One region of the Ornithinibacillus proteolyticus genome, then DNA from elsewhere that is predicted to be linked to it. Evidence: a T-box and tRNA genes for the amino acid it is inferred to sense, from the RefSeq annotation. Region 1 holds a T-box; the other holds one or more tRNA genes.
The links. The T-box of region 1 lies ahead of serS (serine--tRNA ligase). A T-box ahead of a tRNA ligase gene usually reads a tRNA of that ligase, here a tRNA-Ser.
Positions count from the first base shown of each region.

Region 2: it has a tRNA-Ser gene. The T-box ahead of serS (serine--tRNA ligase) is inferred to sense a tRNA for this amino acid. The anticodon was not compared.

Region 1 is NZ_JBCPXV010000030.1:2,874-14,557, forward strand. Features, by position in the region: gene serS (serine--tRNA ligase) at 206-1,480, opposite strand; T-box leader at 1,527-1,743, opposite strand; gene AAIB49_RS13735 (D-alanyl-D-alanine carboxypeptidase family protein) at 1,897-3,231, opposite strand; gene guaB (IMP dehydrogenase) at 3,574-5,049, opposite strand; gene AAIB49_RS13745 (YaaC family protein) at 5,239-6,195, shown strand; gene AAIB49_RS13750 (HD-GYP domain-containing protein) at 6,206-7,294, opposite strand; gene gyrA (DNA gyrase subunit A) at 7,365-9,866, opposite strand; gene gyrB (DNA topoisomerase (ATP-hydrolyzing) subunit B) at 9,973-11,684, opposite strand, start outside.
Region 2 is NZ_JBCPXV010000003.1:60,417-72,100, forward strand. Features, by position in the region: gene AAIB49_RS02870 (MFS transporter) at 1-416, opposite strand, end outside; gene sodA (superoxide dismutase SodA) at 540-1,151, opposite strand; tRNA gene AAIB49_RS02880 (tRNA-Phe) at 1,318-1,393, opposite strand; tRNA gene AAIB49_RS02885 (tRNA-Ser) at 1,742-1,834, opposite strand; tRNA gene AAIB49_RS02890 (tRNA-Ile) at 1,843-1,919, opposite strand; tRNA gene AAIB49_RS02895 (tRNA-His) at 1,929-2,004, opposite strand; tRNA gene AAIB49_RS02900 (tRNA-Met) at 2,031-2,107, opposite strand; tRNA gene AAIB49_RS02905 (tRNA-Asn) at 2,115-2,189, opposite strand; gene AAIB49_RS02910 (Na/Pi cotransporter family protein) at 2,417-4,045, opposite strand; gene AAIB49_RS02915 (NfeD family protein) at 4,247-4,882, opposite strand; gene AAIB49_RS02920 (hypothetical protein) at 4,961-5,290, shown strand; gene AAIB49_RS02925 (hypothetical protein) at 5,334-5,705, opposite strand; gene AAIB49_RS02930 (DUF2624 domain-containing protein) at 5,881-6,165, shown strand; gene AAIB49_RS02935 (deoxyribonuclease IV) at 6,366-7,259, opposite strand; gene AAIB49_RS02940 (DEAD/DEAH box helicase) at 7,278-8,588, opposite strand; gene AAIB49_RS02945 (Nif3-like dinuclear metal center hexameric protein) at 8,626-9,753, opposite strand; gene AAIB49_RS02950 (tRNA (adenine(22)-N(1))-methyltransferase) at 9,737-10,447, opposite strand; gene cccA (cytochrome c550) at 10,524-10,889, opposite strand; gene AAIB49_RS02960 (LTA synthase family protein) at 10,966-11,517, opposite strand; gene rpoD (RNA polymerase sigma factor RpoD) at 11,603-11,684, opposite strand, start outside.

The sequences.
Region 1 (11,684 bases):
TTACGTTTTTTTAACGAAACCAAAATAAAAGACTTTTCCAACTTGAGCAACAATTATCAAACGCATTGTAAAGGAGTTATGGAGCTGTTTAGGCCGTTTATTCTAGGCATTTCCTCTCTAATAGAGGAAGGATATCTACTAACCAGTAGATATCGAAATCATCCTCCATTACTAGATTTTCCCAACCTAGACAGCTCCAATCCCTTTATTTAATAAATTCTACTCCACCCATATAAGGAACCAGTACTTCTGGCACTTTGACAGAACCGTCTTCTTGTTGGTAATTTTCTAAGATTGCTGCTATCGTACGGCCAATTGCAAGACCTGAACCGTTTAAGGTATGAACGAATTCTGGCTTACCATTTGCTTCTCTTCTGAAACGAATGCCAGCGCGTCTTGCTTGGAAATCTTCAAAATTAGAGCAAGAAGAAATTTCACGGTAGGTATCTTGGCTAGGAATCCAAACCTCAAGATCATATTTCTTCGCAGCGGTAAAGCCTAAGTCACCAGTACACATGCTCATGACACGATATGGTAATTGCAGAAGCTTGAGTACTTTTTCTGCATGTCCGGTTAGTTCCTCTAATGCTTCATAAGAGTCCTCTGGTTTAACAAATTGAACCAACTCTACTTTATTAAATTGGTGCTGACGGATTAAACCACGTGTATCACGACCAGCAGAACCCGCTTCAGAACGGAAGCTTCCACTAAACGCAACATATTTAGTCGGTAGGTCTTCTACACGAAGGATTTCTTCGCGATGATAGTTTGTCACCGGTACTTCAGCAGTTGGTACCATGAAATAATCCCAGCCTTCTAATTTAAACGCATCCTCTTCAAATTTAGGCAGCTGACCAGTTCCTGTCATGCTACTACGATTGACGATGGTTGGAGGGAGCATTTCGACATAACCATGCTCATCGGCATGTAAATCCATCATAAAGCTCCATAATGCACGCTCTAGTCTAGCTCCAAGACCTTTATAGAATACAAAGCGGCTTCCAGTTACTTTTCCAGCTCGTTCAAAATCAAGAATATCTAAATTTGTTGCAATATCCCAGTGTGGTTGTGCTTCAAATTGAAATGCTGGTACTTCTCCCCATTTACGAGCTTCTATATTATCATCTTCACTTTCACCAACTGGCACACTTTCATGTGGAATATTAGGAATAGATAGCATGATTGTTTGTAATGTTTCTTCAATCTCTCTTAATTCATCATCGTATTCTTTTATTTGGTCACCAACTTGACGCATTTCTTTAATTGCTTCATCAGCATCCTTTTTTTCCTTTTTCAGCTGTGAGATTTGCTTCGTTACTTCATTTCGTTGTGCCTTAAGTGCCTCAGTCTTGGTAATTAATTCACGACGACGTTCGTCTAGTTCACCAAAGCGGTCTAGCTCAGATAGGTCTTCACCGCGATGCTGCAGCTTTCCTTTTACTTCTTCAAAATTATTGCGTAAATACTTCATGTCTAACATGTGCATTTCCTCCTTTTATTAAATACAAAAAAACCCTCATCCCAAAAATAGGGACGAGAGTTTATATTCCCGCGTTGCCACCCTTGTTGAAGAGTAATCTCTTCCGGCTCTAGTCGTGTTAACGGTACGTAACCGGGTTTACTTACTATTATTTCGGTAAACCAGTTCAAGGATGGATTCACAGCAGATTTTCATCGATTCGCACCAACCATCGACTCTCTTTGGAAAATATTACTGTTACTATTTCCTATCATAACTTTTCTAAGTTCATTTTTTAGTTAATCATTATATTAGCTAATTTTTGTAAAAAGTGCAAGTTTTATTCTTAGACTGTTTTAGTTAACCATAATTCATTAAAAAAATTCACTCGCCATAGTTGATTATGACGAGTGAACATAATTACACATTATTCTTTCTTAAGAAAACCAGCCTTTAACCATATCGACAACAGAGGAGAAGATTCCGCTGAAGAAGTCGCCGACTGCACCTAGTGCTAGCATGAACCAGTTAGATTTCTCAACTGACTCGTCTGCGATTAAATCTACTGATAGATTAGTAGTATTCGTGATATAGCCATAATCATTATCACCAGTAAATACTAGTTGTGCTGTACCGATTTTATCGCCTTTTTCAACTGGTGCTACTAATTCGCCAGCTTCATTTAGCTTGCCTTCATCGATGTTGTATTCTAATTTATACAGCTCTTCGTCTCCTTTTTTAATTGGAAGGGAGATTCCTTCACCAATAGAGACTGCGACTTGATCTTCTTTCCCTTTTGCTACAGGAATTGTTTCTTTATCCTTCAGCTGATAGCCAGCAGCAAATAGTTCTTTATTTTCAAATTGGCCGAAACCATAATCCATTAATCTAGCAGTCTGCTCAAATCGAGCTTCCTTACTATCTGTACGCATGACAACAGTAATCAATCTTCTTCCGTCACGTTCTGCAGTACCAGTGAACGTATAACCTGCTAGGCCAGTGTAACCTGTCTTTAATCCATCGATTCCTTCATAGTGGAACTGCTTCAGGTATGTTGCTTCATGTGGCAGCATCCAGTTCAAGTTCTCTACTTTATATCCCTCAAATTCTGTCTCGATACGACTAGAAATCTCTAGTGCGTGTGGATAATCATTAATCAAGTTATAAGCTAACAATGCTAGAGAACGAGCGGAAAGCATGTCTGTTCCGTTTGGATCCGTACCTTCTGGATAGTTATCTCCAAGCGAGCTATTATCTAATCCAGTAGAGTTAACAAATTGGAAATCAGGAAGGCCCATTTCTTCTGCCTTTTGATTCATTCGTTTTACAAATTCACCTTCAGAACCAGATACTAGTTCAGCAAGGGCAATGGTTGTCCCATTATCAGAGAAGATGGCCATTGCTTCATATAATTCCTTTACGGTATACGGTTTATCTTGTGTTAGACCAATACCAGAAAACTCAGGGTTAGCTGAGATGCTATATGCGTAATCACTAATTTGTGTTGTTGTTTCCCATGTGATTTCCCCATTTTCAATCGCTTCCAAAACAAGATATTCCGTCATAATCTTTGTCATACTTGCTGGTGGAAGGGCAATATCAGGGTCTTTGGCATAAAGAACTTTCCCTGTATCCGCATCAACTAAAATAGCTGATTCAGCATCTAATTCTAATTCTTGAGCTTGTATATTCGTAGGTTGTGCTATAAATGATGTCATGGCTACTAGAATTGCTAGAGACACCATTAATAATTTTGAATAGATCTGTTTCAATGTTGTGACCTCCACCCTATATTTCAATGCTTTTATTTTTATAGAACACCTTTCCTATTTTATCATAAATTTAGCTATTATATAAACCCTCATCTCGCTTATTCTGTCGTAAATAGGTAGTTTTACTTATGCGTAATTTTTACCAATTACTAGAGTTGCTAGCTCATGCTTCTAGGAACTAATGAGGAATGCATAGCGTACCCAAAGCTAAACCGCTTTGATTGCTACATTCCTATCCCCAAAAGAAAAAACCGAACTTAATTGAATTCTAAGAGAGAATTACAATATCAGTTTGGTTTTTTCATAGGTAAGATTATTTTTTCAGCCTATTCCCTTCCAAAATTACCCTTTCAAGGAATAATTCGGTGCTTCTTTTGTAATTTGAACATCATGTGGATGACTTTCTGTTAGGCCAGCATTGGTAATGCGGATGAATTGTCCTTCATTGCGTAGTTGGTCTATTGTCGGTGTTCCACAATAACCCATACCGGAACGTAATCCGCCTAGTAATTGATGAATGGTATCTGCAAGTGGTCCTTTATAGGCCACTCTTCCTTCAATGCCCTCTGGTACTAGTTTTTTCGCATCGGCAGATTCTTGGAAGTAACGATCCTTTGAGCCTGCTTTCATCGCGCCTACAGATCCCATACCACGGTATACTTTATATCTTCTACCTTGATAGATTTCCGTTTCACCAGGGCTTTCAGATACCCCTGCAAACATACTTCCAAGCATTACCGCATGTGCTCCTGCTGCAATAGCCTTTGTAATATCACCAGAATATTTAATTCCACCATCTGCAATGACTGGAACACCATATTCTGCTGCTGCTTCTGCACAATCATAAACTGCTGTAATCTGAGGAACGCCGACACCTGCAACAACTCTTGTCGTACAAATCGAGCCAGGACCAATTCCAACTTTTACAATAGTTGCACCTGCTTCAATTAATGCTTTCGTTCCTTCTGCTGTTGCAACATTCCCCGCAATAATATCCAGTTCTGGATAAGCATTTCGGATTTTTCTCAATTGGTCTAATACACCTTGAGAATGACCATGTGCTGTATCGATAACTACGACATCCACACCAGCCTGAACTAGTGCTTCGATTCGTTTCACGGAATCTCCTGTAACCCCTACAGCTGCACCAACTAATAAACGACCTTGTGCATCCTTGGCAGCGTTTGGAAACTCAATTACTTTTTCAATATCTTTAATGGTAATTAATCCTTTTAAAATACCATGTTCATCTACTAGAGGTAATTTTTCAATTTTATATTGCTGAAGGATTTTTCCTGCTTCATCTAATGTCGTTCCAACGGAAGCAGTTACGAGGTTTTCACTAGTCATGACCTCAGAAATTTTAATAGAGTAGTCTTGGATAAAACGTAAATCACGGTTCGTAATGATACCAACAAGCTTCTGTTCTGTTTCACTATTGACTACCGGTACACCGGAAATGCGATATTTCCCCATTAAATGTTCTGCGTCGAATACTTGATGATCTGGTGTTAGGAAGAATGGATTGGTTATAACACCACTTTCAGAGCGTTTTACACGATCAACTTGTTCTGCTTGCTCTTCAATCGACATGTTCTTATGAATGATTCCTAAGCCGCCCTGTCTAGCCATTGCAATTGCCATTGTTGCTTCGGTCACGGTATCCATTCCAGCACTAATTAAAGGCGCATTTAGCTTGATATTCTTGGTTAAAACCGTACTGACATCTACCTCACGTGGTAGAACCTCTGACTTAGCAGGAAGTAATAGAACATCATCAAATGTTAATCCTTCTTTCTGAAACTTATCCTTTCTCATATAAAATCCTCCTTCAATTTAGTAGTGAAAACAAAGGTAAAAGAATATTATATCTAACTCTGGGAAAGCTAATACGTATATCTATTGTTATATACAATACGCCAACCGAATCATAATTTCAATAAGAGATTGCTGTTAATTTAATGTTCATATTTTCAAATTTTTCTATCAAAAAAGAGGAAGTATTTTATGCGTTTTTCGGAAGATATTCAGTCGTTTTACACGTATTTACAATCACAGCAAACCGCCCAGAAATATTTATATCTTTGCTACCTGCCTTTAGAAGATGTCGATGCTGAGCGGAAAAGCTACGAAAATTGTAATGTCTTTATGTATTGCTTAAACCATGGAAAAGAATACTATCGTGCAGGTGAACAGCTTGATTTAGTATTAAAACCTGTCATGTTCTTTTATGGGATGGCCCATTTATTAAAAGCATGCTTGCTAACGAAAAGACCGGAGTATCCTGAATCTACCTCTGTGCTAGCACACGGTGTATCAGCTAGAAAGCGGAAAAAGAAGGACTATAGCTTTTTAGAGGATGAGGTTAAGGTACAGCATAAAGGATTATTTCCATACTTTTCACAGCATCTCTTCGGAATCAAACAGCTGCCGTTTGAAAAAATGACGATGAGAAGCTTATTTAGCCTTATTCCAGAGCTAATCAACTACTTTGCGTTAGAACAGGATCAAAGCTTGATTCCAATCGGGAAAAGGGGAGATAGATTAATCCGTATCCCAAAAGAAGTTTGCGATCATTATCATATGACAGAAAATGCGTTAATCAAGCGGTTGAAGGATTATCTGTCTTTTCAGGAAAGCCAGATAGATTCCGAATCGATTACGCTCCACTTAACAGACACCCTTATCCCAACCGTAAGCCCTTTTCAAATGGACCTGGATGGCATGATCTATCTCCCTACTGATCGACAGCTCTTTTTTCCACTATCGGAAATAATGGTACACTATTTGCTTTTATACAATCTTAGTATGCTATCCCGTTATGAAGCAGAATGGTGGGGAGAATTATTAGCAACGAAGCCGGATGTGGATTATCCATTCATCTCAAGCTTTTTAACGATTACCCAGAAGAAGATTCCACTCTTAATTGGGGAATATCTTCATAAGAAAATAGAGGGGCAATAAGCTGCTCCCTCTATACTATTTCCTTAATATGCAAATTATGATGATTGCTTAACGTAATGATTTCTCCATTGTCTAATCGAATAATCGGTCTAGTAGGTTGTTTTTGATCAATAAAGACAATCTCCCCAACCTGTTCATTCGATAGGACAATTCTCGTTCCAATAGAAAAATTAGCAATAGCATCGACGAAGACTTGAACGACGCGAGGATCTAGCTTGCTAAATTGATCCTGTTGTAATGCTTCAATCACTTTAAATGGTGATTGCTTCTTTCGATATACCCGTTCACTTGTCATCGCATGGTACATATCACATACGGCAATAATTCTAGCAAAGCCGTGAATTTTTTCTTGCGATAAGCCTAAAGGGTATCCGCTTCCATCTATTCGCTCATGGTGCTGAAGAACTGCTAATTTCACGGTATAAGGGAATGTCGAAATCTGTTCCAACATACGATAAGAGTAGGTTGGGTGTTTTCGCATCTCTTTGATTTCCTCTTTTGTCAATTCGCCTTCTTTATAGATGGAATAGGTATCTAATTTTGCCATGCCCGCATCGCATAATAATCCAGCCATTCCAATTTGATACCATTCTCCTTTTTGATACCCCATCTTCTTGCCTAAATAAGCACTAAGAATGGACACAGCGACACTGTGGTGGAAAAAATAATCCTTTTTATTCGCATACTGATGGAGAGTATATATTTCGGAACCAATATCGTCCATTCGGTCAATTAACGGTAAAATTAGATTCCGAACTGCCAAGCTATCAATAGGGATACTATTACACCAAGAATGATACAGCTTCTTGTATTCTGCTACGACATGCAGGTAATGTTCTTTAAAAGATAACAGTGGTGCAAGGTGGTTTGATGTTGGACTAGGTGATTCCACTTGTTCATCCGTGGTCTTGGGCTTAAATGGTGTACCATCCTTCAGCCGTTCCGAAACATCAACCTGTTTAATTAAAAATTTATGTAATATCTTAATATGCTTTTCATCTAATACGGTATTTTGGGGGATAATTGGACGGTTTGTTTTCCCTCTAACCTCACGTAAGAGAATACAACCAGGAACTATTTGAGTTGGTGTAACACGCATGTTATTCCCTCCCTTTGATGAATATTGGTGACGAAGGAGAGTTATTTCTTCGTCACCTCATTTTTATCTATTATTCATCTTCTGAACTAGCTTCTCCTGAAACATTTGCTTCTTCTTCATTAGGAGCCTCTAACTCTTCTTCATCCTTATCAATCTTCGCTACCGTTGCTACTTCTTCGCCTTCTTGTAAACGGATTAGACGAACACCGCGTGTGTTTCTTCCTGTTTGTGATATTCCTTCTACTGGAATACGGATTAACACACCAGCTGCTGTAATTAACATAATATCTTCATCACCGGTAACTGCTTGTACAGAGACAATATGACCAGTTTCTTCGGATATTTTCGCTGTGAAGATCCCTTTACCACCACGATTGGTAATACGGTATTGGTCTTCTGGTGTACGTTTTCCGATACCTTTATTCGTAACATGTAGAATTTGTAAGCCTTCTTCTAGTATTTCCATCGAAACTACTTCATCATCGTCACGTAAGGAGATACCACGAACACCCGTAGCAGTTCTACCCATAAGTCTTACCTGATCTTCAGGGAAGCGAATTAAATAGCCTTCCTTCGTAGCAATCATAATATCCTTCGTTCCATCTGTTAAACGGACAGAGATTAGTTCGTCATCATCACGTAAACCAAGTGCGATTAGACCGCCTTTACGAATATTAGCAAATTGCGATAGGCTAGTCCGTTTTGAAATCCCTTGCTTCGTCGTGAAGAAGAAGTTTAGGTCCTCACTAAATTCGCTAACAGAGATGACCGCATTAATCCATTCTTCTTTTTCAATTTGAAGGAGGTTAATAATTGGTAATCCTTTTGCAGTTCGGCTATATTCCGGAATTTCGTATCCTTTTACCTTGTATACCTTCCCTTTATTCGTAAAGAATAAAATCGTATCATGGGTGGATGTTGATACAAGATGCTCCACAAAGTCATCCTCATTCGTACCCATTCCCTGGATTCCACGGCCACCACGCTTTTGAACACGGTAGGTGGAAGAAGGTAGGCGTTTAATATAGCCTTTATGGGTTAGGGTAATCACGATATTTTCTTCCGGAATTAAATCTTCATCCTCAAAGAAATCAGAGCCACCAACGGTAATTTCAGTTCGGCGATCATCACCATATTTCTCTTTGATTTCGGTTAATTCTTCACGGATAATTTCTAATACTTTTTCTTCATCCGCTAGAACAGCCCTTAATTCTTGAATGAGCTTTTGTAACTCATTGTATTCATTTTCTATCTTTTCACGCTCTAAACCAGTTAAGCGTTGTAATCTCATGTCTAGGATTGCTTGTGCTTGTTTTTCAGTTAAGCTAAAGCGTGTCATTAAGCCTTCACGAGCAACATCTGCCGTTTTGGAATTACGGATTAAAGCAATCACTTCATCCAAGTGATCTAAGGCAATACGTAGACCTTCTAAAATATGAGCTCTTGCTTCTGCTTTTCGTAATTCAAATTCCGTACGGCGTCGAATGATTACTTTTTGATGGTCTAAATAATGAATCAGACATTCTTTAATATTTAATACCTTTGGAATACCGTTTACAAGTGCTAATGTATTGACCCCAAAAGTAGTTTGTAATGACGTATATTTGTACAGGTTGTTTAGTAATACATTCGCATTAACATCACGACGTAACTCCATCACAATACGCATACCATTACGATCGGATTCATCACGTAGGTCGGTAATTCCTTCAATCCGCTTATCACGAACTAACTCAGCAATTTTTTCAATTAGCTTCGCTTTGTTTACTTGGTATGGTAGCTCTGTTACGAGAATAGTCGATTTACCATTTGCTTGTTCTTCTATTTCCACTTTAGCGCGAACCGTAACCGAGCCTTTACCAGTTTCATAGGCTCTACGAATACCACTTCGTCCTAAAATAATCCCAGCAGTAGGGAAGTCCGGTCCTGGTAAGTAATTTTCCATAATCTCATCAATGGTGATTTCTGGATCCTTACTCACGGCTAAAACGGCATCAATCGTTTCGCCTAGATTATGTGGCGGAATATTAGTAGCCATCCCAACGGCAATCCCTGATGCTCCATTCACTAATAGGTTTGGAAAACGAGAAGGGAAGACTGCTGGCTCTCGTTCGGAACCATCATAGTTATCTTGATAATCAATGGTGTCTTTATTAATATCACGCAGTAGCTCCATCGATATCTTTGACATTCTCGCTTCGGTATAACGCATTGCAGCAGCTGAGTCACCATCGACAGAACCGAAGTTACCATGCCCATCCACTAATGGGTAACGATAACTAAATGGCTGTGCCATACGTACCATCGCTTCGTAAACAGCAGAGTCACCATGCGGGTGATACTTACCAATTACTTCTCCAACAATACGTGCAGATTTTTTATATGCTTTATCGGAATGCATTCCTAAATCATTCATCGCATATAATATTCTTCGGTGTACAGGCTTCATTCCATCACGTACATCAGGCAATGCACGTGCAACAATTACACTCATCGCATAATCTAAAAAGGATGTCCGCACTTCTTGGCTTATATTTATTTCTTTTACGCTTTGACGTTCCTGATCCGCCATCGATTAAAAACCTCCTGATAATGTCTAGACCATCTATATCGTTTTAGACATTTATGGAAACCGAATGAATCGGTTTCCGAATTCTATTACATTTTATTTAGCTAGCTTAAATATCCAAGTTTTTCACGTATTGAGCATTCTCTTCAATGAACTGACGTCTAGGTTCTACTTTATCACCCATCAACATATCAAATACCTGATCCGCTTCAATCGCGTCTTTTAACTCCACCTGTAGCAAGGTACGGTTGTTTGGATCCATCGTTGTTTCCCAAAGCTGTTCGGCATTCATCTCACCAAGACCTTTGTAACGTTGGATACCAGGTTTTGGCACCTCTGGTAATTCTCTTAAAATCCTATCCATCTCAGCATCATTATACGCATAATGTACAGCCTTACCTTGTTGGACCTTGTAAAGAGGTGGTTGGGCGATATAAATATAGCCATGTTCAATTAATGGACGCATAAAACGGTAGAAAAATGTTAATAGTAATGTTCGTATATGTGCACCATCAACATCGGCATCGGTCATAATGACGATTTTTTGATATCTTGCTTTTGTGATATCAAAGTCATCGCCAATACCGGTTCCCATCGCCGTAATCATAGAACGTACTTCCAGATTAGATAAAATACGGTCTAAACGCGCTTTTTCCACGTTTAAGATTTTACCTCGTAACGGTAAAATTGCTTGGAAATGTCTATCTCTACCTTGTTTTGCCGATCCACCCGCAGAGTCACCCTCTACGATATATAGTTCACTAATGGAAGCATCCTTCGATGAACAGTCAGCAAGCTTACCTGGTAAATTCGAAATTTCAAGGGCACTTTTTCTTCTCGTTAAATCTCGTGCTTTTTTCGCAGCAGCACGTGCACGGGAAGCCATTAATCCTTTTTCTACAATGGTTTTACCAACAGATGGATTTTCAAGTAAAAACGTAGAAAATAACTCACTAAAGATCGAGTCTGTAATCGCACGAACCTCGCTATTTCCTAGCTTCGTTTTCGTTTGCCCTTCAAACTGTGGATCTGGGTGTTTAACGGAAACGATTGCGGTAATTCCTTCGCGTACATCATCCCCAGTTAAATTAGGCTCATTTTCCTTCATAAGACCATTTTTTCGAGCATAATCATTAATGACACGGGTTAGGCCTGTCTTAAAGCCAGACTCATGTGTACCGCCTTCATACGTATGAATATTATTCGCAAAAGAGTAAATGCTGCTATTAAAGCCTTCGTTGTATTGAACCGATACTTCAACACTTATCCCTTGATCTTCACCTTCTGCATAGAAAGGCTCATGTAGTACCTCTTTATTACGGTTGATATATTCCACATACTCACTAATACCACCCTCATAATGGAAGGACTGTGGCTCTTCTCCCGTACGTTTGTCCTCAATGGTGATACGAATACCTTTATTCAAGAAAGCAAGCTCACGTACACGTTGTACGAGCGTGTCTAAATCATACGTAGTCGTTTCTGTAAAGATTTCTGGGTCTGGTTTAAAGTGTGTGGTCGTACCAGTGTGATCGGTCTCCCCAACTATCTGAAGTTCATTAGTCGGTACACCACGTTCAAATCCGATATAGTGAATTTTCCCATCACGATGGACATATACTTCTAAATTAGTTGATAGTGCATTTACTACGGAAGCACCTACACCATGTAGTCCACCAGACACTTTATATCCGCCACCGCCGAATTTACCACCGGCATGGAGTACTGTCATGATGACTTCAACTGCTGGTTTACCTGTCTTTTTTTGAATATCGACTGGAATTCCACGGCCATTATCTTTTACTGTAATACTGTTATCCT
Region 2 (11,684 bases), on a different contig from region 1:
TCCGGTTCAGTAATCTCAAATGTTAGTACATTAAACGCTAACCAATAAAAGCCATAACCAATACCTAATAAACTTCCTAATAATAGGTTAAAATATGCTGCTTTCTCTCCTATCATAAGTACCGTTAAAAAAAACAACGATAAAAATATAACACCTAATCTTAAAACAATGACGCGATCCACCTTTTTCGCTATTTTTCCAGCTACTATAAAGGTAATCGGTTGAAACACAAAGATAGCAAGATTATAAAAGGCTATCGTGTAATAATTTCCTTCTGCTTGCTTCCATAAGTAAATATTTACAAATGTATTGGATAAATATATACCTAATGAATATAGTCCACCTATTACTAATAATAGGATCAAATCTCGATTGATTTCTGTTTTGCCGAAAACAAATTGTAAGCTTTTATGCATAGTGAATTGCCCCTTTTCTCTCTTTCCTTAGTGTGAGCAATTCAAATAGAGATATACGAAAAGAAAAAAGGATGTCACAAAGAGACTTATCTCTCTGTGACATCCTATTATCTATAAAAAACATTATTTAGCTTCACTGTAGTTTTTCGCAACTTGATCCCAGTTAACAACGTTCCAGAATGCTGAAACATAGTCAGGACGTTTGTTTTGGTAGTTTAAGTAGTAAGCATGCTCCCAAACATCAAGACCTAATACTGGTGTTTTCCCTTCCATTAAAGGAGAATCTTGGTTTGGAGTACTTGTTACTTCTAGTTCACCATTGTTTACTACTAACCATGCCCAACCTGAACCAAAGCGAGTTTTTGCAGCATTTTCAAATTCCTCTTTGAATTTTTCAAAGCTACCAAATTTAGCATTAATCTTGTCAGCTAGTTCACCAGTTGGTTCTCCACCACCATTTGGAGAAAGAACTTTCCAGAATAAGCTATGGTTATGGTGACCTCCACCATTGTTACGTACAGCAGTACGGATGCTTTCTGGTACTGCATCCAGATTGCTAATTAACTCTTCAAGGGATTTACCTGCTAAATCGGATTTTCCTTCAAGCGCAGCATTTAAGTTTGTAACATAAGTATTATGATGCTTTGTATGATGGATGTTCATTGTTTCTTTATCAATAGTTGGCTCTAATGCATCATATGCATAAGGTAATTCTGGTAATTCAAATTTTGCCATAATGAAATCCTCCTTCAATAATCTATTAGTTAGGGATAAAATACCCTTCACATGAAAGATTATCAGAGGTTTCCAGTTCTTGCAAATTATTTGCCCTTGTAACGTTATCTGTTGAGGAGATAGAAAAAAACCCAATAAAAAAAACAAGCGATTTGCTTGTACAAAATGGTGGCTTGGGACGGAATCGAACCGCCGACACATGGATTTTCAGTCCATTGCTCTACCGACTGAGCTACCAAGCCTTGCTATATTTCATAAAAAAACATAATAAAATTTTCTTGCCATGTTTTGACCCCTGCATCTTCTAGATTATTCAAGGATGTTTATGCTTCGGGGTTACTCGTAGGTTATTCGGTGGGTGTGTTGCTCGTTGCTCTACCGACTGAGCTACCAAGCCTTGCTATATTTCATAAAAAAACACAATAAAATTTTCTTGCCATGTTTTGACCCCTGCATCTTCTAGATTATTCAAAGATGTTTATGCTTCGGGGTTACTCGTAGTTAATTCGGTGGATGTGTTGCTCGTTGCTCTACCGATTGAGCTACCAAGCCTTACGCTATGATGTAAAAAAAGTATCATTGATTATGTATGGAGGAGGTAGAGGGATTCGAACCCCCGCGCGGTTTGACCCGCCTGTCGGTTTTCAAGACCGATCCCTTCAGCCAGACTTGGGTATACCTCCGAGTTATATGGTGGACCCTGCAGGACTCGAACCTGCGACCGATCGGTTATGAGCCGATAGCTCTAACCAACTGAGCTAAGGGTCCTTCGTTATATGGGGCGACCGGTGGGAATCGAACCCACGAGTGCCGGAGCCACAATCCGGTGCGTTAACCACTTCGCCACGGCCGCCATGATGTTTAAACTAAGATAAGTAATGGTAGCGGCGGAGGGGATCGAACCCACGACCTCACGGGTATGAACCGTACGCTCTCGCCAGCTGAGCTACGCCGCCATGTTGTTGGCTCCACAGGTAGGATTCGAACCTACGACCGATCGGTTAACAGCCGATTGCTCTACCACTGAGCTACTGTGGAAAATTATCAATCTTGTAAGTAAGAAGAAGATGTCTTCTCTTTAAGTGGCACGAGATATAATATAACATGTTCAATCTTTCGTGTCAACTATTATTCTAATTTAATTTATGTAAATCTTACTTTCTGTCGAAAACGACAATAATTACTATATCACCTTTATATAAAAATAGCAACAAAAATTTACAAAAAAAATAAAAAGAGAGGAAAAAACCTCTCTCTTTATATATTTAATGGTCCTCTAACACCGCTTCTGCAATGTTAACTGCATGATCACCGATACGTTCTAAGTTCGATATAATATCAACAAAGACGATACCTGCTGATACAGAACAATCCCCTTCATTCATACGGATAATATGCTTTTTACGATAGCTTCGTTCCATTTTGTCGATTTGATCCTCTTTTTGAACAACTGCCAATGCCTCTTCACGATTCCCCGTATCAAGCGCCTTAATCGCTTGCTTAACGGTTGACATGGTTAAGTCAAACATATTATTTAAATCCTCTTGTGCCCTATCCGTAATCACTACTTTATTAGATATTTTATAATCAATTAACTCCACTACATTTTCAAAATGGTCGCCAATTCGTTCAATATCTCGCACTGTATCCATTAATACCGTGTGCTTTGCACTTTCAAATTCAGACAATGAACCACCAGAAATGTCAATAAGATAATCGGTTATACTTCGATCTAAACTGTTTAGTGCGCCTTCAATCTGTAAAGCCATTTCAGCATGTTTCGTTTGGTTCGTTGATAAATACAAGCTTGTCTCTTCCATGCCTTGATATGCATATTCACCCATCCGAACTATTTCAGCCTTTGCTTGGTCAAGTGCTAGTGCTGAAGATTGTTGAATGAAAATCGGGTCTAAATGCTTCGGTTTGTACTCGATTGTAGTATCCTTTCCTGGTACAAGCTTCGTTACCATCCATGCTAGTAAGCCAATGAATGGGAACTGAACTATTGTATTTAGTATATTAAAGCTACCATGTGCAAAAGCAATGGTCATTTCAGCGTTTAACATCAGTTTCTCTTGTAAAAACATCACATATTGTGTGAATGGATGTAGTAATAATAAAAAGACAGTCGTACCTACTAAGTTAAAGATGACATGTACTGCAGCTGCACGGCGAGCAGCAACAGTAGCACCTAAAGATGCTATAACAGCTGTAATAGTTGTCCCAATATTATCACCAAAAAGGACTGGTAATGCAGCATCTAATCGGATGGCTCCTTCAGAATAAAGCCCCTGCAAAATACCAATTGTCGCACTAGAGCTTTGGACGATAACAGTAAACAGTACCCCAATAACAACCCCTAATACGGAATGCTCACTCATACTTAAGGTTAATTCTTGGAATGCTTCTAATGAACTTAAAGGCTTCATACCACTACTCATTAATTCTAACCCATAAAATAATGAGCCAAAACCAAACACGACTTGACCAATAGCAGTAACCTTTTGATGTTTAAAGAAAAAGATCATTAAGGCACCAATTGCAAGAATCGGTAATGAATACGCACCGACATCGATACCGATGATAAATGCTGTAACCGTAGTACCAATATTCGCACCCATAATAACACCGATGGCTTGTCTAAGTGTCATAAATCCGGCACTAACTAAACCTACAGTCAGTACGGTCGTACCTGAACTACTTTGGATTAAAATAGTCACTACTATACCCGCAAGTACTCCAAGAAACGGATTACTCGTAAAACGGTCTAAAATTTCTCGCAAACGATCTCCGGCAGATTTTTGTAATCCATCTCCCATATATTTAATACCTAGAAGAAAAATACCTAAACCACCGATGAATTCAAAAATCAGCGTCTGCACGTCTATTTCCAATGGATATTCGCCCCTTTAATTATGTTGTCTTATGTAACCCTTATTGGCACACCTTAATCATTATTGAAAAAAGAATCCATTTTGTAAAGTAATTATTAAAAACTTTACACAAAATTTACATTGAAATTCCGACAAGAAAGTACAAATTCATCCAATAAACGTATTGTGTGTAAAAGGCAAAAAAAAATTCTTAGGAGGCTTCTAAGAATTTTTTTTACGTTCTACTAATATTTTTGTTCCATCTACTTCCGTTACGACAACCTCTGTTCCTTTTGGTATCCATTGACCATTCGAAATAGCACTATAATCTTTATTTCCAAGTCGTATCGTACCAACCGGACGTAAATCATTTAATGTAACCGCTTCTTGATTTAATAACGTTTTATATTCAGCATTGATAGAATTATATCCAGCCTCACTAGTCAATTTATCCTTTAAGGTAATCTTATTCCACATATCTCTACGTTTAAATACTTTTAAGAATAACAGTGATCCTGCTGCCCCTAGTATTACCCCTAATACCGCATATGCTCCGGCGGCAAAATTTGGTGCCGGTAACGCAACCGCTGCGATCATGGCAGCCGTTCCAATAGTTGCTAAGGTTCCATCATTTAATACTTTACCATCTATAATGATAAGTGCAATTCCAATAAAATAAATGACAAGCATAAGAATAAGGGAGTCCGTTTCCAAATATACTGAAAAATAAACCGTTATAAATCCTATACCTAATAAAGCAAATATACCACGCATATTTACTAATATTTCTCCAATTAAAAATAATGTTGCTAAGCCAGTGATGATAATAGCAATCCACTCTTGAGAAAATATTTCCATATTCTTCTCCCTCTCCAAATTAATCTTACTTTATATACGTTTGTAAATAATAAATGGTTTCATAATAAGGAGTAACTCATGAAAAAATTTATTCTTACTGTATGTATTATACTATTATTGATTAGTATCTATAAAGACTTAAACACCGGAACTAACATATCAAAGCAAAATGAAAGTCAGGATTCTTCCCTAACTGAAAACACCGCTTTTGAACCAATCAAAATAAAAACAGAACGAGGTGACACAGTGCTCAGCGTCACCGAACGACTTAACCCAACGATACACAATATAAATATAGAACAAATACGCATAGATTTTTCTACATTGAATCCAACAGTAGACCCTGATCAACTGCAAGTGAACCGCTATTATTTCTTTCCAAAATATAATGGTTATGGAAATAATTAGTCGAAATATAAAAGAGGCCAGGTAGCGAACCTAGCCTCCTCGTCTATACGAAAGGTAATATAAACAGTGTAATGATAATGGAGATTGCGCCTGCTACGATTGCAATATTACCAAGGGTATTTGCATGGCGATTCTTTGCCATAAACCCTACAACAATCCCAGCACCGCCTAAAAGAATTGGTGCCCAGAAGAATGAGGCAATAGATAACACTAAGGCTATCCAACCGATTGAAGTATTCGCTTCACTTTTTTCCTCGTCAAGGGCTACATTTCTGTAGTCATCTGCTGTTAATTCAGCAGCTGTTTCCTCATCACGGCTACTGTAATAAAGTCCATCCACGTGACGTGATGAAATATCGTCTTCACCATGCTTCGGAGCGTTCTCCACATTATTGGTACGAATTTTATCGTCCATGATTGACCTCCTTCTATAAAATGATGAGGTGCAATTATAGTTTATGATGAAAAACGAATCTTATAATGTTACTTTTTACCACCGGGAGAATTAACCATTTTCCATAAAACGGTGAGAACAAGTTGATAAAAGTAGCTGGTAAGCATATAGTGGTAAACAAAGAGAGGTGTATGTTATGTCAGTGTTTATAAAACAAATTATTCTCAATAAAATGAGACAAATTACTGGGGAAGATATTTTACAATATTCAGGGGAATACGGGTTTACGATTACGAGACAGCAGGCCGAGGAAATTGCCAATTATGTTCATACTAAAAAAATTGATCCATTTGACAAAAGAGAGCGAGAAAAGATGCTCCACGATCTAAGTGAAATTACCGATCGCCAAACCGCCTTAAAAGCTGATAGACTTTTTCATGAATTAATAAAATCATACGGACTAGAGCATTTATTTAATTAAAAAAAGCTACCTAGGTAAGAAATTTACCTTCTAGGTAGCTTATCTATTTACGCATGATAAAACAAGTTTAAGTAAAGAACAAGAGGCTGAGACAGCGATACTCGAACCGTATCCCAACCTCTATGGCTTAATAATCGAATTAAACCGGACACTAAACATCATGATAAACTTGCTAATCATCGTCTTGGCATCTCGTTAATTTATTGATTCATAATTAATTCTTGTAATTCCGGGTTAAATGACCCATTTCGAATCATTTCTATTTCAAATTTATATGGCGCTTTTTTACTCTTCTTGTCTAAACCTACATAAGGTGTTTCCAATATTTTAGGTAGTGTCGCTAATTGCGGGTGATGGATAATATAATGTAGTGCATCAAACCCAATATGGCCAAACCCTATGTTTTCATGACGATCCTTATGTGCTCCTCGCTCATTTTTAGAATCATTTACATGGACGACCTTTATTCTATCCACACCAATAATTTTATCAAACTGTTCTAGAACACCATCAAAATCATTCACAATATCGTAACCAGCATCATGAACATGACAGGTGTCAAAACATACGGATAACTTATCGTTATGGGTAACACCCTCTATAATCTGGGCAATTTCTTCAAATGTTCTACCTATTTCTGAACCTTTTCCAGCCATTGTTTCTAACGCAATCTGAACTTTATCATCTTTCTCTAATACTTCATTCAAACCCTCAATTATCTTTTGAATTCCTTCTTCTGGTCCAGCACCTACATGGGCACCTGGATGAAGTACAATCTGTTTTGCACCAATAGCTTCCGTACGATCGATTTCACTTCTTAAGAAGTTAACTCCTAATTCAAAGGTTTCTGGTTTCGTTGTATTTCCAATATTAATAATGTACGGTGCATGGACAACAATATCCTGAATACCGTTTTCCGCCATATGCTTAAGCCCTGCTTCAATATTTAATTCTTCGATTGGCTTTCTCCTCGTATTCTGTGGTGCACCAGTATAGATCATCAACGCATTTGCGCCATAAGAGACCGCTTCTTCACTTGAAGCTAGCAACATTTTTTTGCCGCTCATTGAGACATGCGAACCAATTTTTAACATAACGACTTTACTCCCCCATTATTTCTTTCTATTTTTACTTTTAATCATATTTTTCTTAATGGATTCCTGTTGTCTTTTCATCTTTTTCTTATAGCCCGGTTTTACCTTCTTAGGCTTACGAACCTGCTTCCATGCTTCTTTTTCAACCTCTGTTGTTGTCTTCAGACGCAGATTTCGTTCATTCCATGCTTTTGCATCTTTCCACTCGCCATTTCTTACATCATAAAAAACAAATTCTAATCCTTTTTGTTCAAGCTTTTCGATTAGCTTGATATCTTCTTCTCGATATAGGCTAATAGCAGTTCCTTCCATTCCAGCCCGTGCTGTTCTACCTACACGGTGAATATAGAACTCTTCCTCTTTCGGAAGTTGTGCATTTATGACATGACTTACTCCTTTAATATCAATTCCTCTTGATGCTAAATCAGTAGCAACTAAATATTGATATTTAAGACTTTGAATCTCTTTTAAAATCCGCTTTCTTTCCCGAGGTGTAAGCCCACCATGAATAATCCCTACATTAAGACCTTTTTCTAACAGTTTTTCATGAAGTTTATCTGCATTCTCTTTACCGTTAGTAAAAATAATGGCTAGATAAGGATTGATTGCCTCGGATAGTTGATAAATGATTTCATCTTCTGCACGATGCTTAACAGCAACTAAACGGTGCTCCATTGTTTCAGGAGATAATTCATTAGCAATCTTAACATGTAGTGGATTTTCTAAATACTTTTTAAAGAAGTGTTCTAATCGTTGTGGAATGGTTGCAGAGAATACCATTAATTGTATATCTTGCTTACAACGAATTAATAATTGATCTAATGTCTCAATAAAACCTAAATCAAGCATTAAATCCGCTTCATCAATGACAAAGGAAGTAGCAGAATAAATCGATATCGCTTCTTCTTTTACTAAGTCTAAAATACGACCAGGGGTACCTACAATAATATGTGGAGGCTCTTTCAATTTATCAATCATCTTTTGTTTATCGGTTCCTCCAACTAACAGCTTCGTTTTCCACTCCTCTTCTTTACCGGCTAATTTGATAATTTTTTTCACTTCATCATATAGCTGTGTCGCAAGTTCGCGTGTTGGTGCTGTGATTACACTTTGTACTTCTTTTTTACTCGCGTCTAATTGATTAAAGATTGGAAGTAAAAAAGAGTGTGTTTTTCCTGAACCAGTATGGGATTGTCCAATGACACTTTGCCCTTTTAAAATAGCAGGAATTATTTTCTGCTGGATTTCTGTTGGTTGCTTAAATTCCAAGCTTTCAATTACACCCAGTATAATTGGGTTGAATGATATTGATTTAAATGTCTTATTCATACGATTACTCCTTTAAGTGCCTTACCAAACTAAATTACTATCGATATTGAAAAGGGTCTGTATTCGTCTCCGAAACAATTATTTCAAGTGATTTATCTAAGGTTGCATCTTCTTTGATTTGTTGTTCTAAATATTGTTTCGTAGCAGACTTCATGACTTTTTCTATATAATGCCCAGCATCAATAACAGAAATTCCCATTTCAATCGCTTCTTGTGCTACATGGAATGTCATATCCCCAGTAATGTAAACATCTGCCTTCTTTTGTAATGCAGCGTGAATATAATTTTCACCACTTCCACCTAACACAGCTACTCTTTTAACTTTACGGTTATAATCTCCAGATACTCTTAAGTGATCCACCTCTAGTACTTGCTTTACTTTTGTCACAAATTCATCTAATGACGTTACTTCCTTTATATTTCCAACTCGGCCAATTCCAAACTTCTCACCTTCATTTTCTAATGAAATGACATCATATGCCACTTCTTCATATGGATGAGCAGCAATCATTTCTTTTAATACATTGGAAAGAATTGTATGCTGGACGATTGTTTCCACTTTCACCTCTGGAACCATCTCAAGTTGATTCTTTTTCCCGATAAAAGGATTCGCTTCATCTAAAGGCATAAATGTGCCCGTCCCTTTGGTCTGGAATGTACAATGACTATAATGACCAATGTGGCCAGCCCCTGCATTAGCTAGTGCATTTGTCACAACTTCTATATGGGTTTCTGGTATATAGACAACAACTTTACATAATGAATCTTCATTCGTTTCTATTAATACTTCCTTATCTTCAAGACCAAGTAAATCAGCTAATAAATCATTTACGCCACCTTTTGCAACATCAAGGTTCGTATGTGCTGCATACACGGTAATATCATGCTGAATTAGCTTTCTAATCATTCTTCCACGCCAGTTGTCAATATTAATTTGTTTTAGGGGTTTGAATAATAATGGGTGATGTGCAATGATTAAATCGACCTTATTTTCAATTGCCTCATCTACTACAGACTCTAGTACATCTAATGTAACCATGATTTTTTTTACTGGTTTATTGTATGAACCTACCTGTAAGCCTATATTATCCCAATCGTATGCGAAAGCTTTTGGAGCCCATTTCTCCATAAGGTTAAAGATATGTGCGTTAGTTGTCTTGGTCATAACGTAGCACCTCCTCAATCCAACTTAATTGCTCCTCAAATTTCCCTATTTTCATGGTATCTTGTACTTTAGCTTGCTTCATCTGACGAATAACGTTTGTTAATTTATCTCGTTCAGACTTCCATTTTTTAAAGAACAATGCATCTCGTCGGTTTAATAAAATCGGGCCAAAAAGTAATTGTTGCTCGGATAGTGTTTCCTTATCATTTGACCGTTTCCCAACAATAATTTCATAGATATGTCCATTTTCTTCTAGTATAGCTTCATCCCCAATAATAAAACCATTCTCTATGTACCAACTACGTACATTTTTTTCATCGACATTTGGCTGGGCAATAATTAAATTGACATTATTGAGCTTGTCCTTCCCATTTTCTAGGATCGAACGGATTAACGCTCCACCCATACCAGCAATAACTACCTGATTCACTTCTCCTTGTTGTAGAACAGCCAAACCATTACCTAATCTTGCTTCAATAACATCCTGTAGCTGGTAGGTGTTAATCGTATCGATTGCACTAGATAGTGGTCCTTCATTTACTTCTCCAGCAATTGCTCTTGCGGTCGAATCATTACTGCATACATAACAAGGCAAGTACGCATGATCAGATCCAATATCGGCAAAATGTGCTCCTTTTGGTAAATAAGAAGCGACCTTTCGCAGTCTATTAGATAACTTTATTTCCTCTGCCATAACTAGCCTCCTCTTTCAAATACATAATAAAAGAAAAGCTTTCTGTATTATATCAGAAAGCTTTCCCCGACACTATTTATTTCTTCTCACTTAACCATTCAGAAATAATTGCAATTTCTTCTTCAGCAAGCTGCCCTTGTTGAGCTGGCATTCCGCCTTCTGTACCATTGGTAATGATATCTTTAATTTCATCTAAAGATAATTCAGAACCAACTGCATCTAAAGCAGGTCCCATACCACCAGAAAGGTCTGCCCCATGACAATGTAAGCAACTCGTTTCATAAATCTCTTCCGGATCTTCCATGATTACGTTATCAGCTTGTCCTTCGTCCCCTTCAGCAATCTGTGTCCTTTGATGATTACCCACAAAAGAAATAACAATTACTGCTAGTACCCCGACAATGGCAATCATTGCAAAGGGGATTAATGGGTTTCGTTTCATTAGTATTTCCTCCTTATGTATCCCCAGAATAAAAAATTATTCCACATAGCTATATCTATTCTATATGAAAAATGCTTTAGTTGAAAGAAAAAAGATGTGAAAAATTTACGAACAATAACAAAATAATAGCTAAAACACTTGACAACATTAAATAACGATAGCGAAGTTTTTTCCCTAACCAATACCAAAATACAAAAATTAGCAGAAATATCGTTATGGTAACATATGGGTTTATTTGAAGTGCATTCGTAATTAAATCTGTAGTCATTAATAATATAACTAGTGGAACAATAACTGAAATATGTACATAGTTTATCTTATTCCTATAAAAATAACGAAACACCCAAATAGAATATCCCAAAAAAAGAACTAAAATACTCAGTTGCAAAATGAAACTAAATTGAGTAAAATAAACTACAAGAAATGAAAACGGTACCATTAACACTAAAAGGATTAGCTGAATATAAAGGAAAGGTTTATACTTTTCCTTCTTTATATCCGATAACGAATTATCGTTCCCTTGTGTATATAATGCTAACAAGAAATCACACTGTGATTCAGGAAGTAATTTATGCTCCTTCCAATACAGGATTTCTTTTACAATGGTACTAGTACGATCATCTGCCAATTTCATCACCCCGATGCAGATTTAACGACATACAAAAAAGAAAGAAGGAAAGTCATTGCTCTTATACGACCAATGACCAACCCAATTAATCTAAAAAGTCTTTTAAACGTTTACTACGACTAGGGTGTCTTAGCTTACGAAGTGCTTTTGCTTCAATCTGACGAATT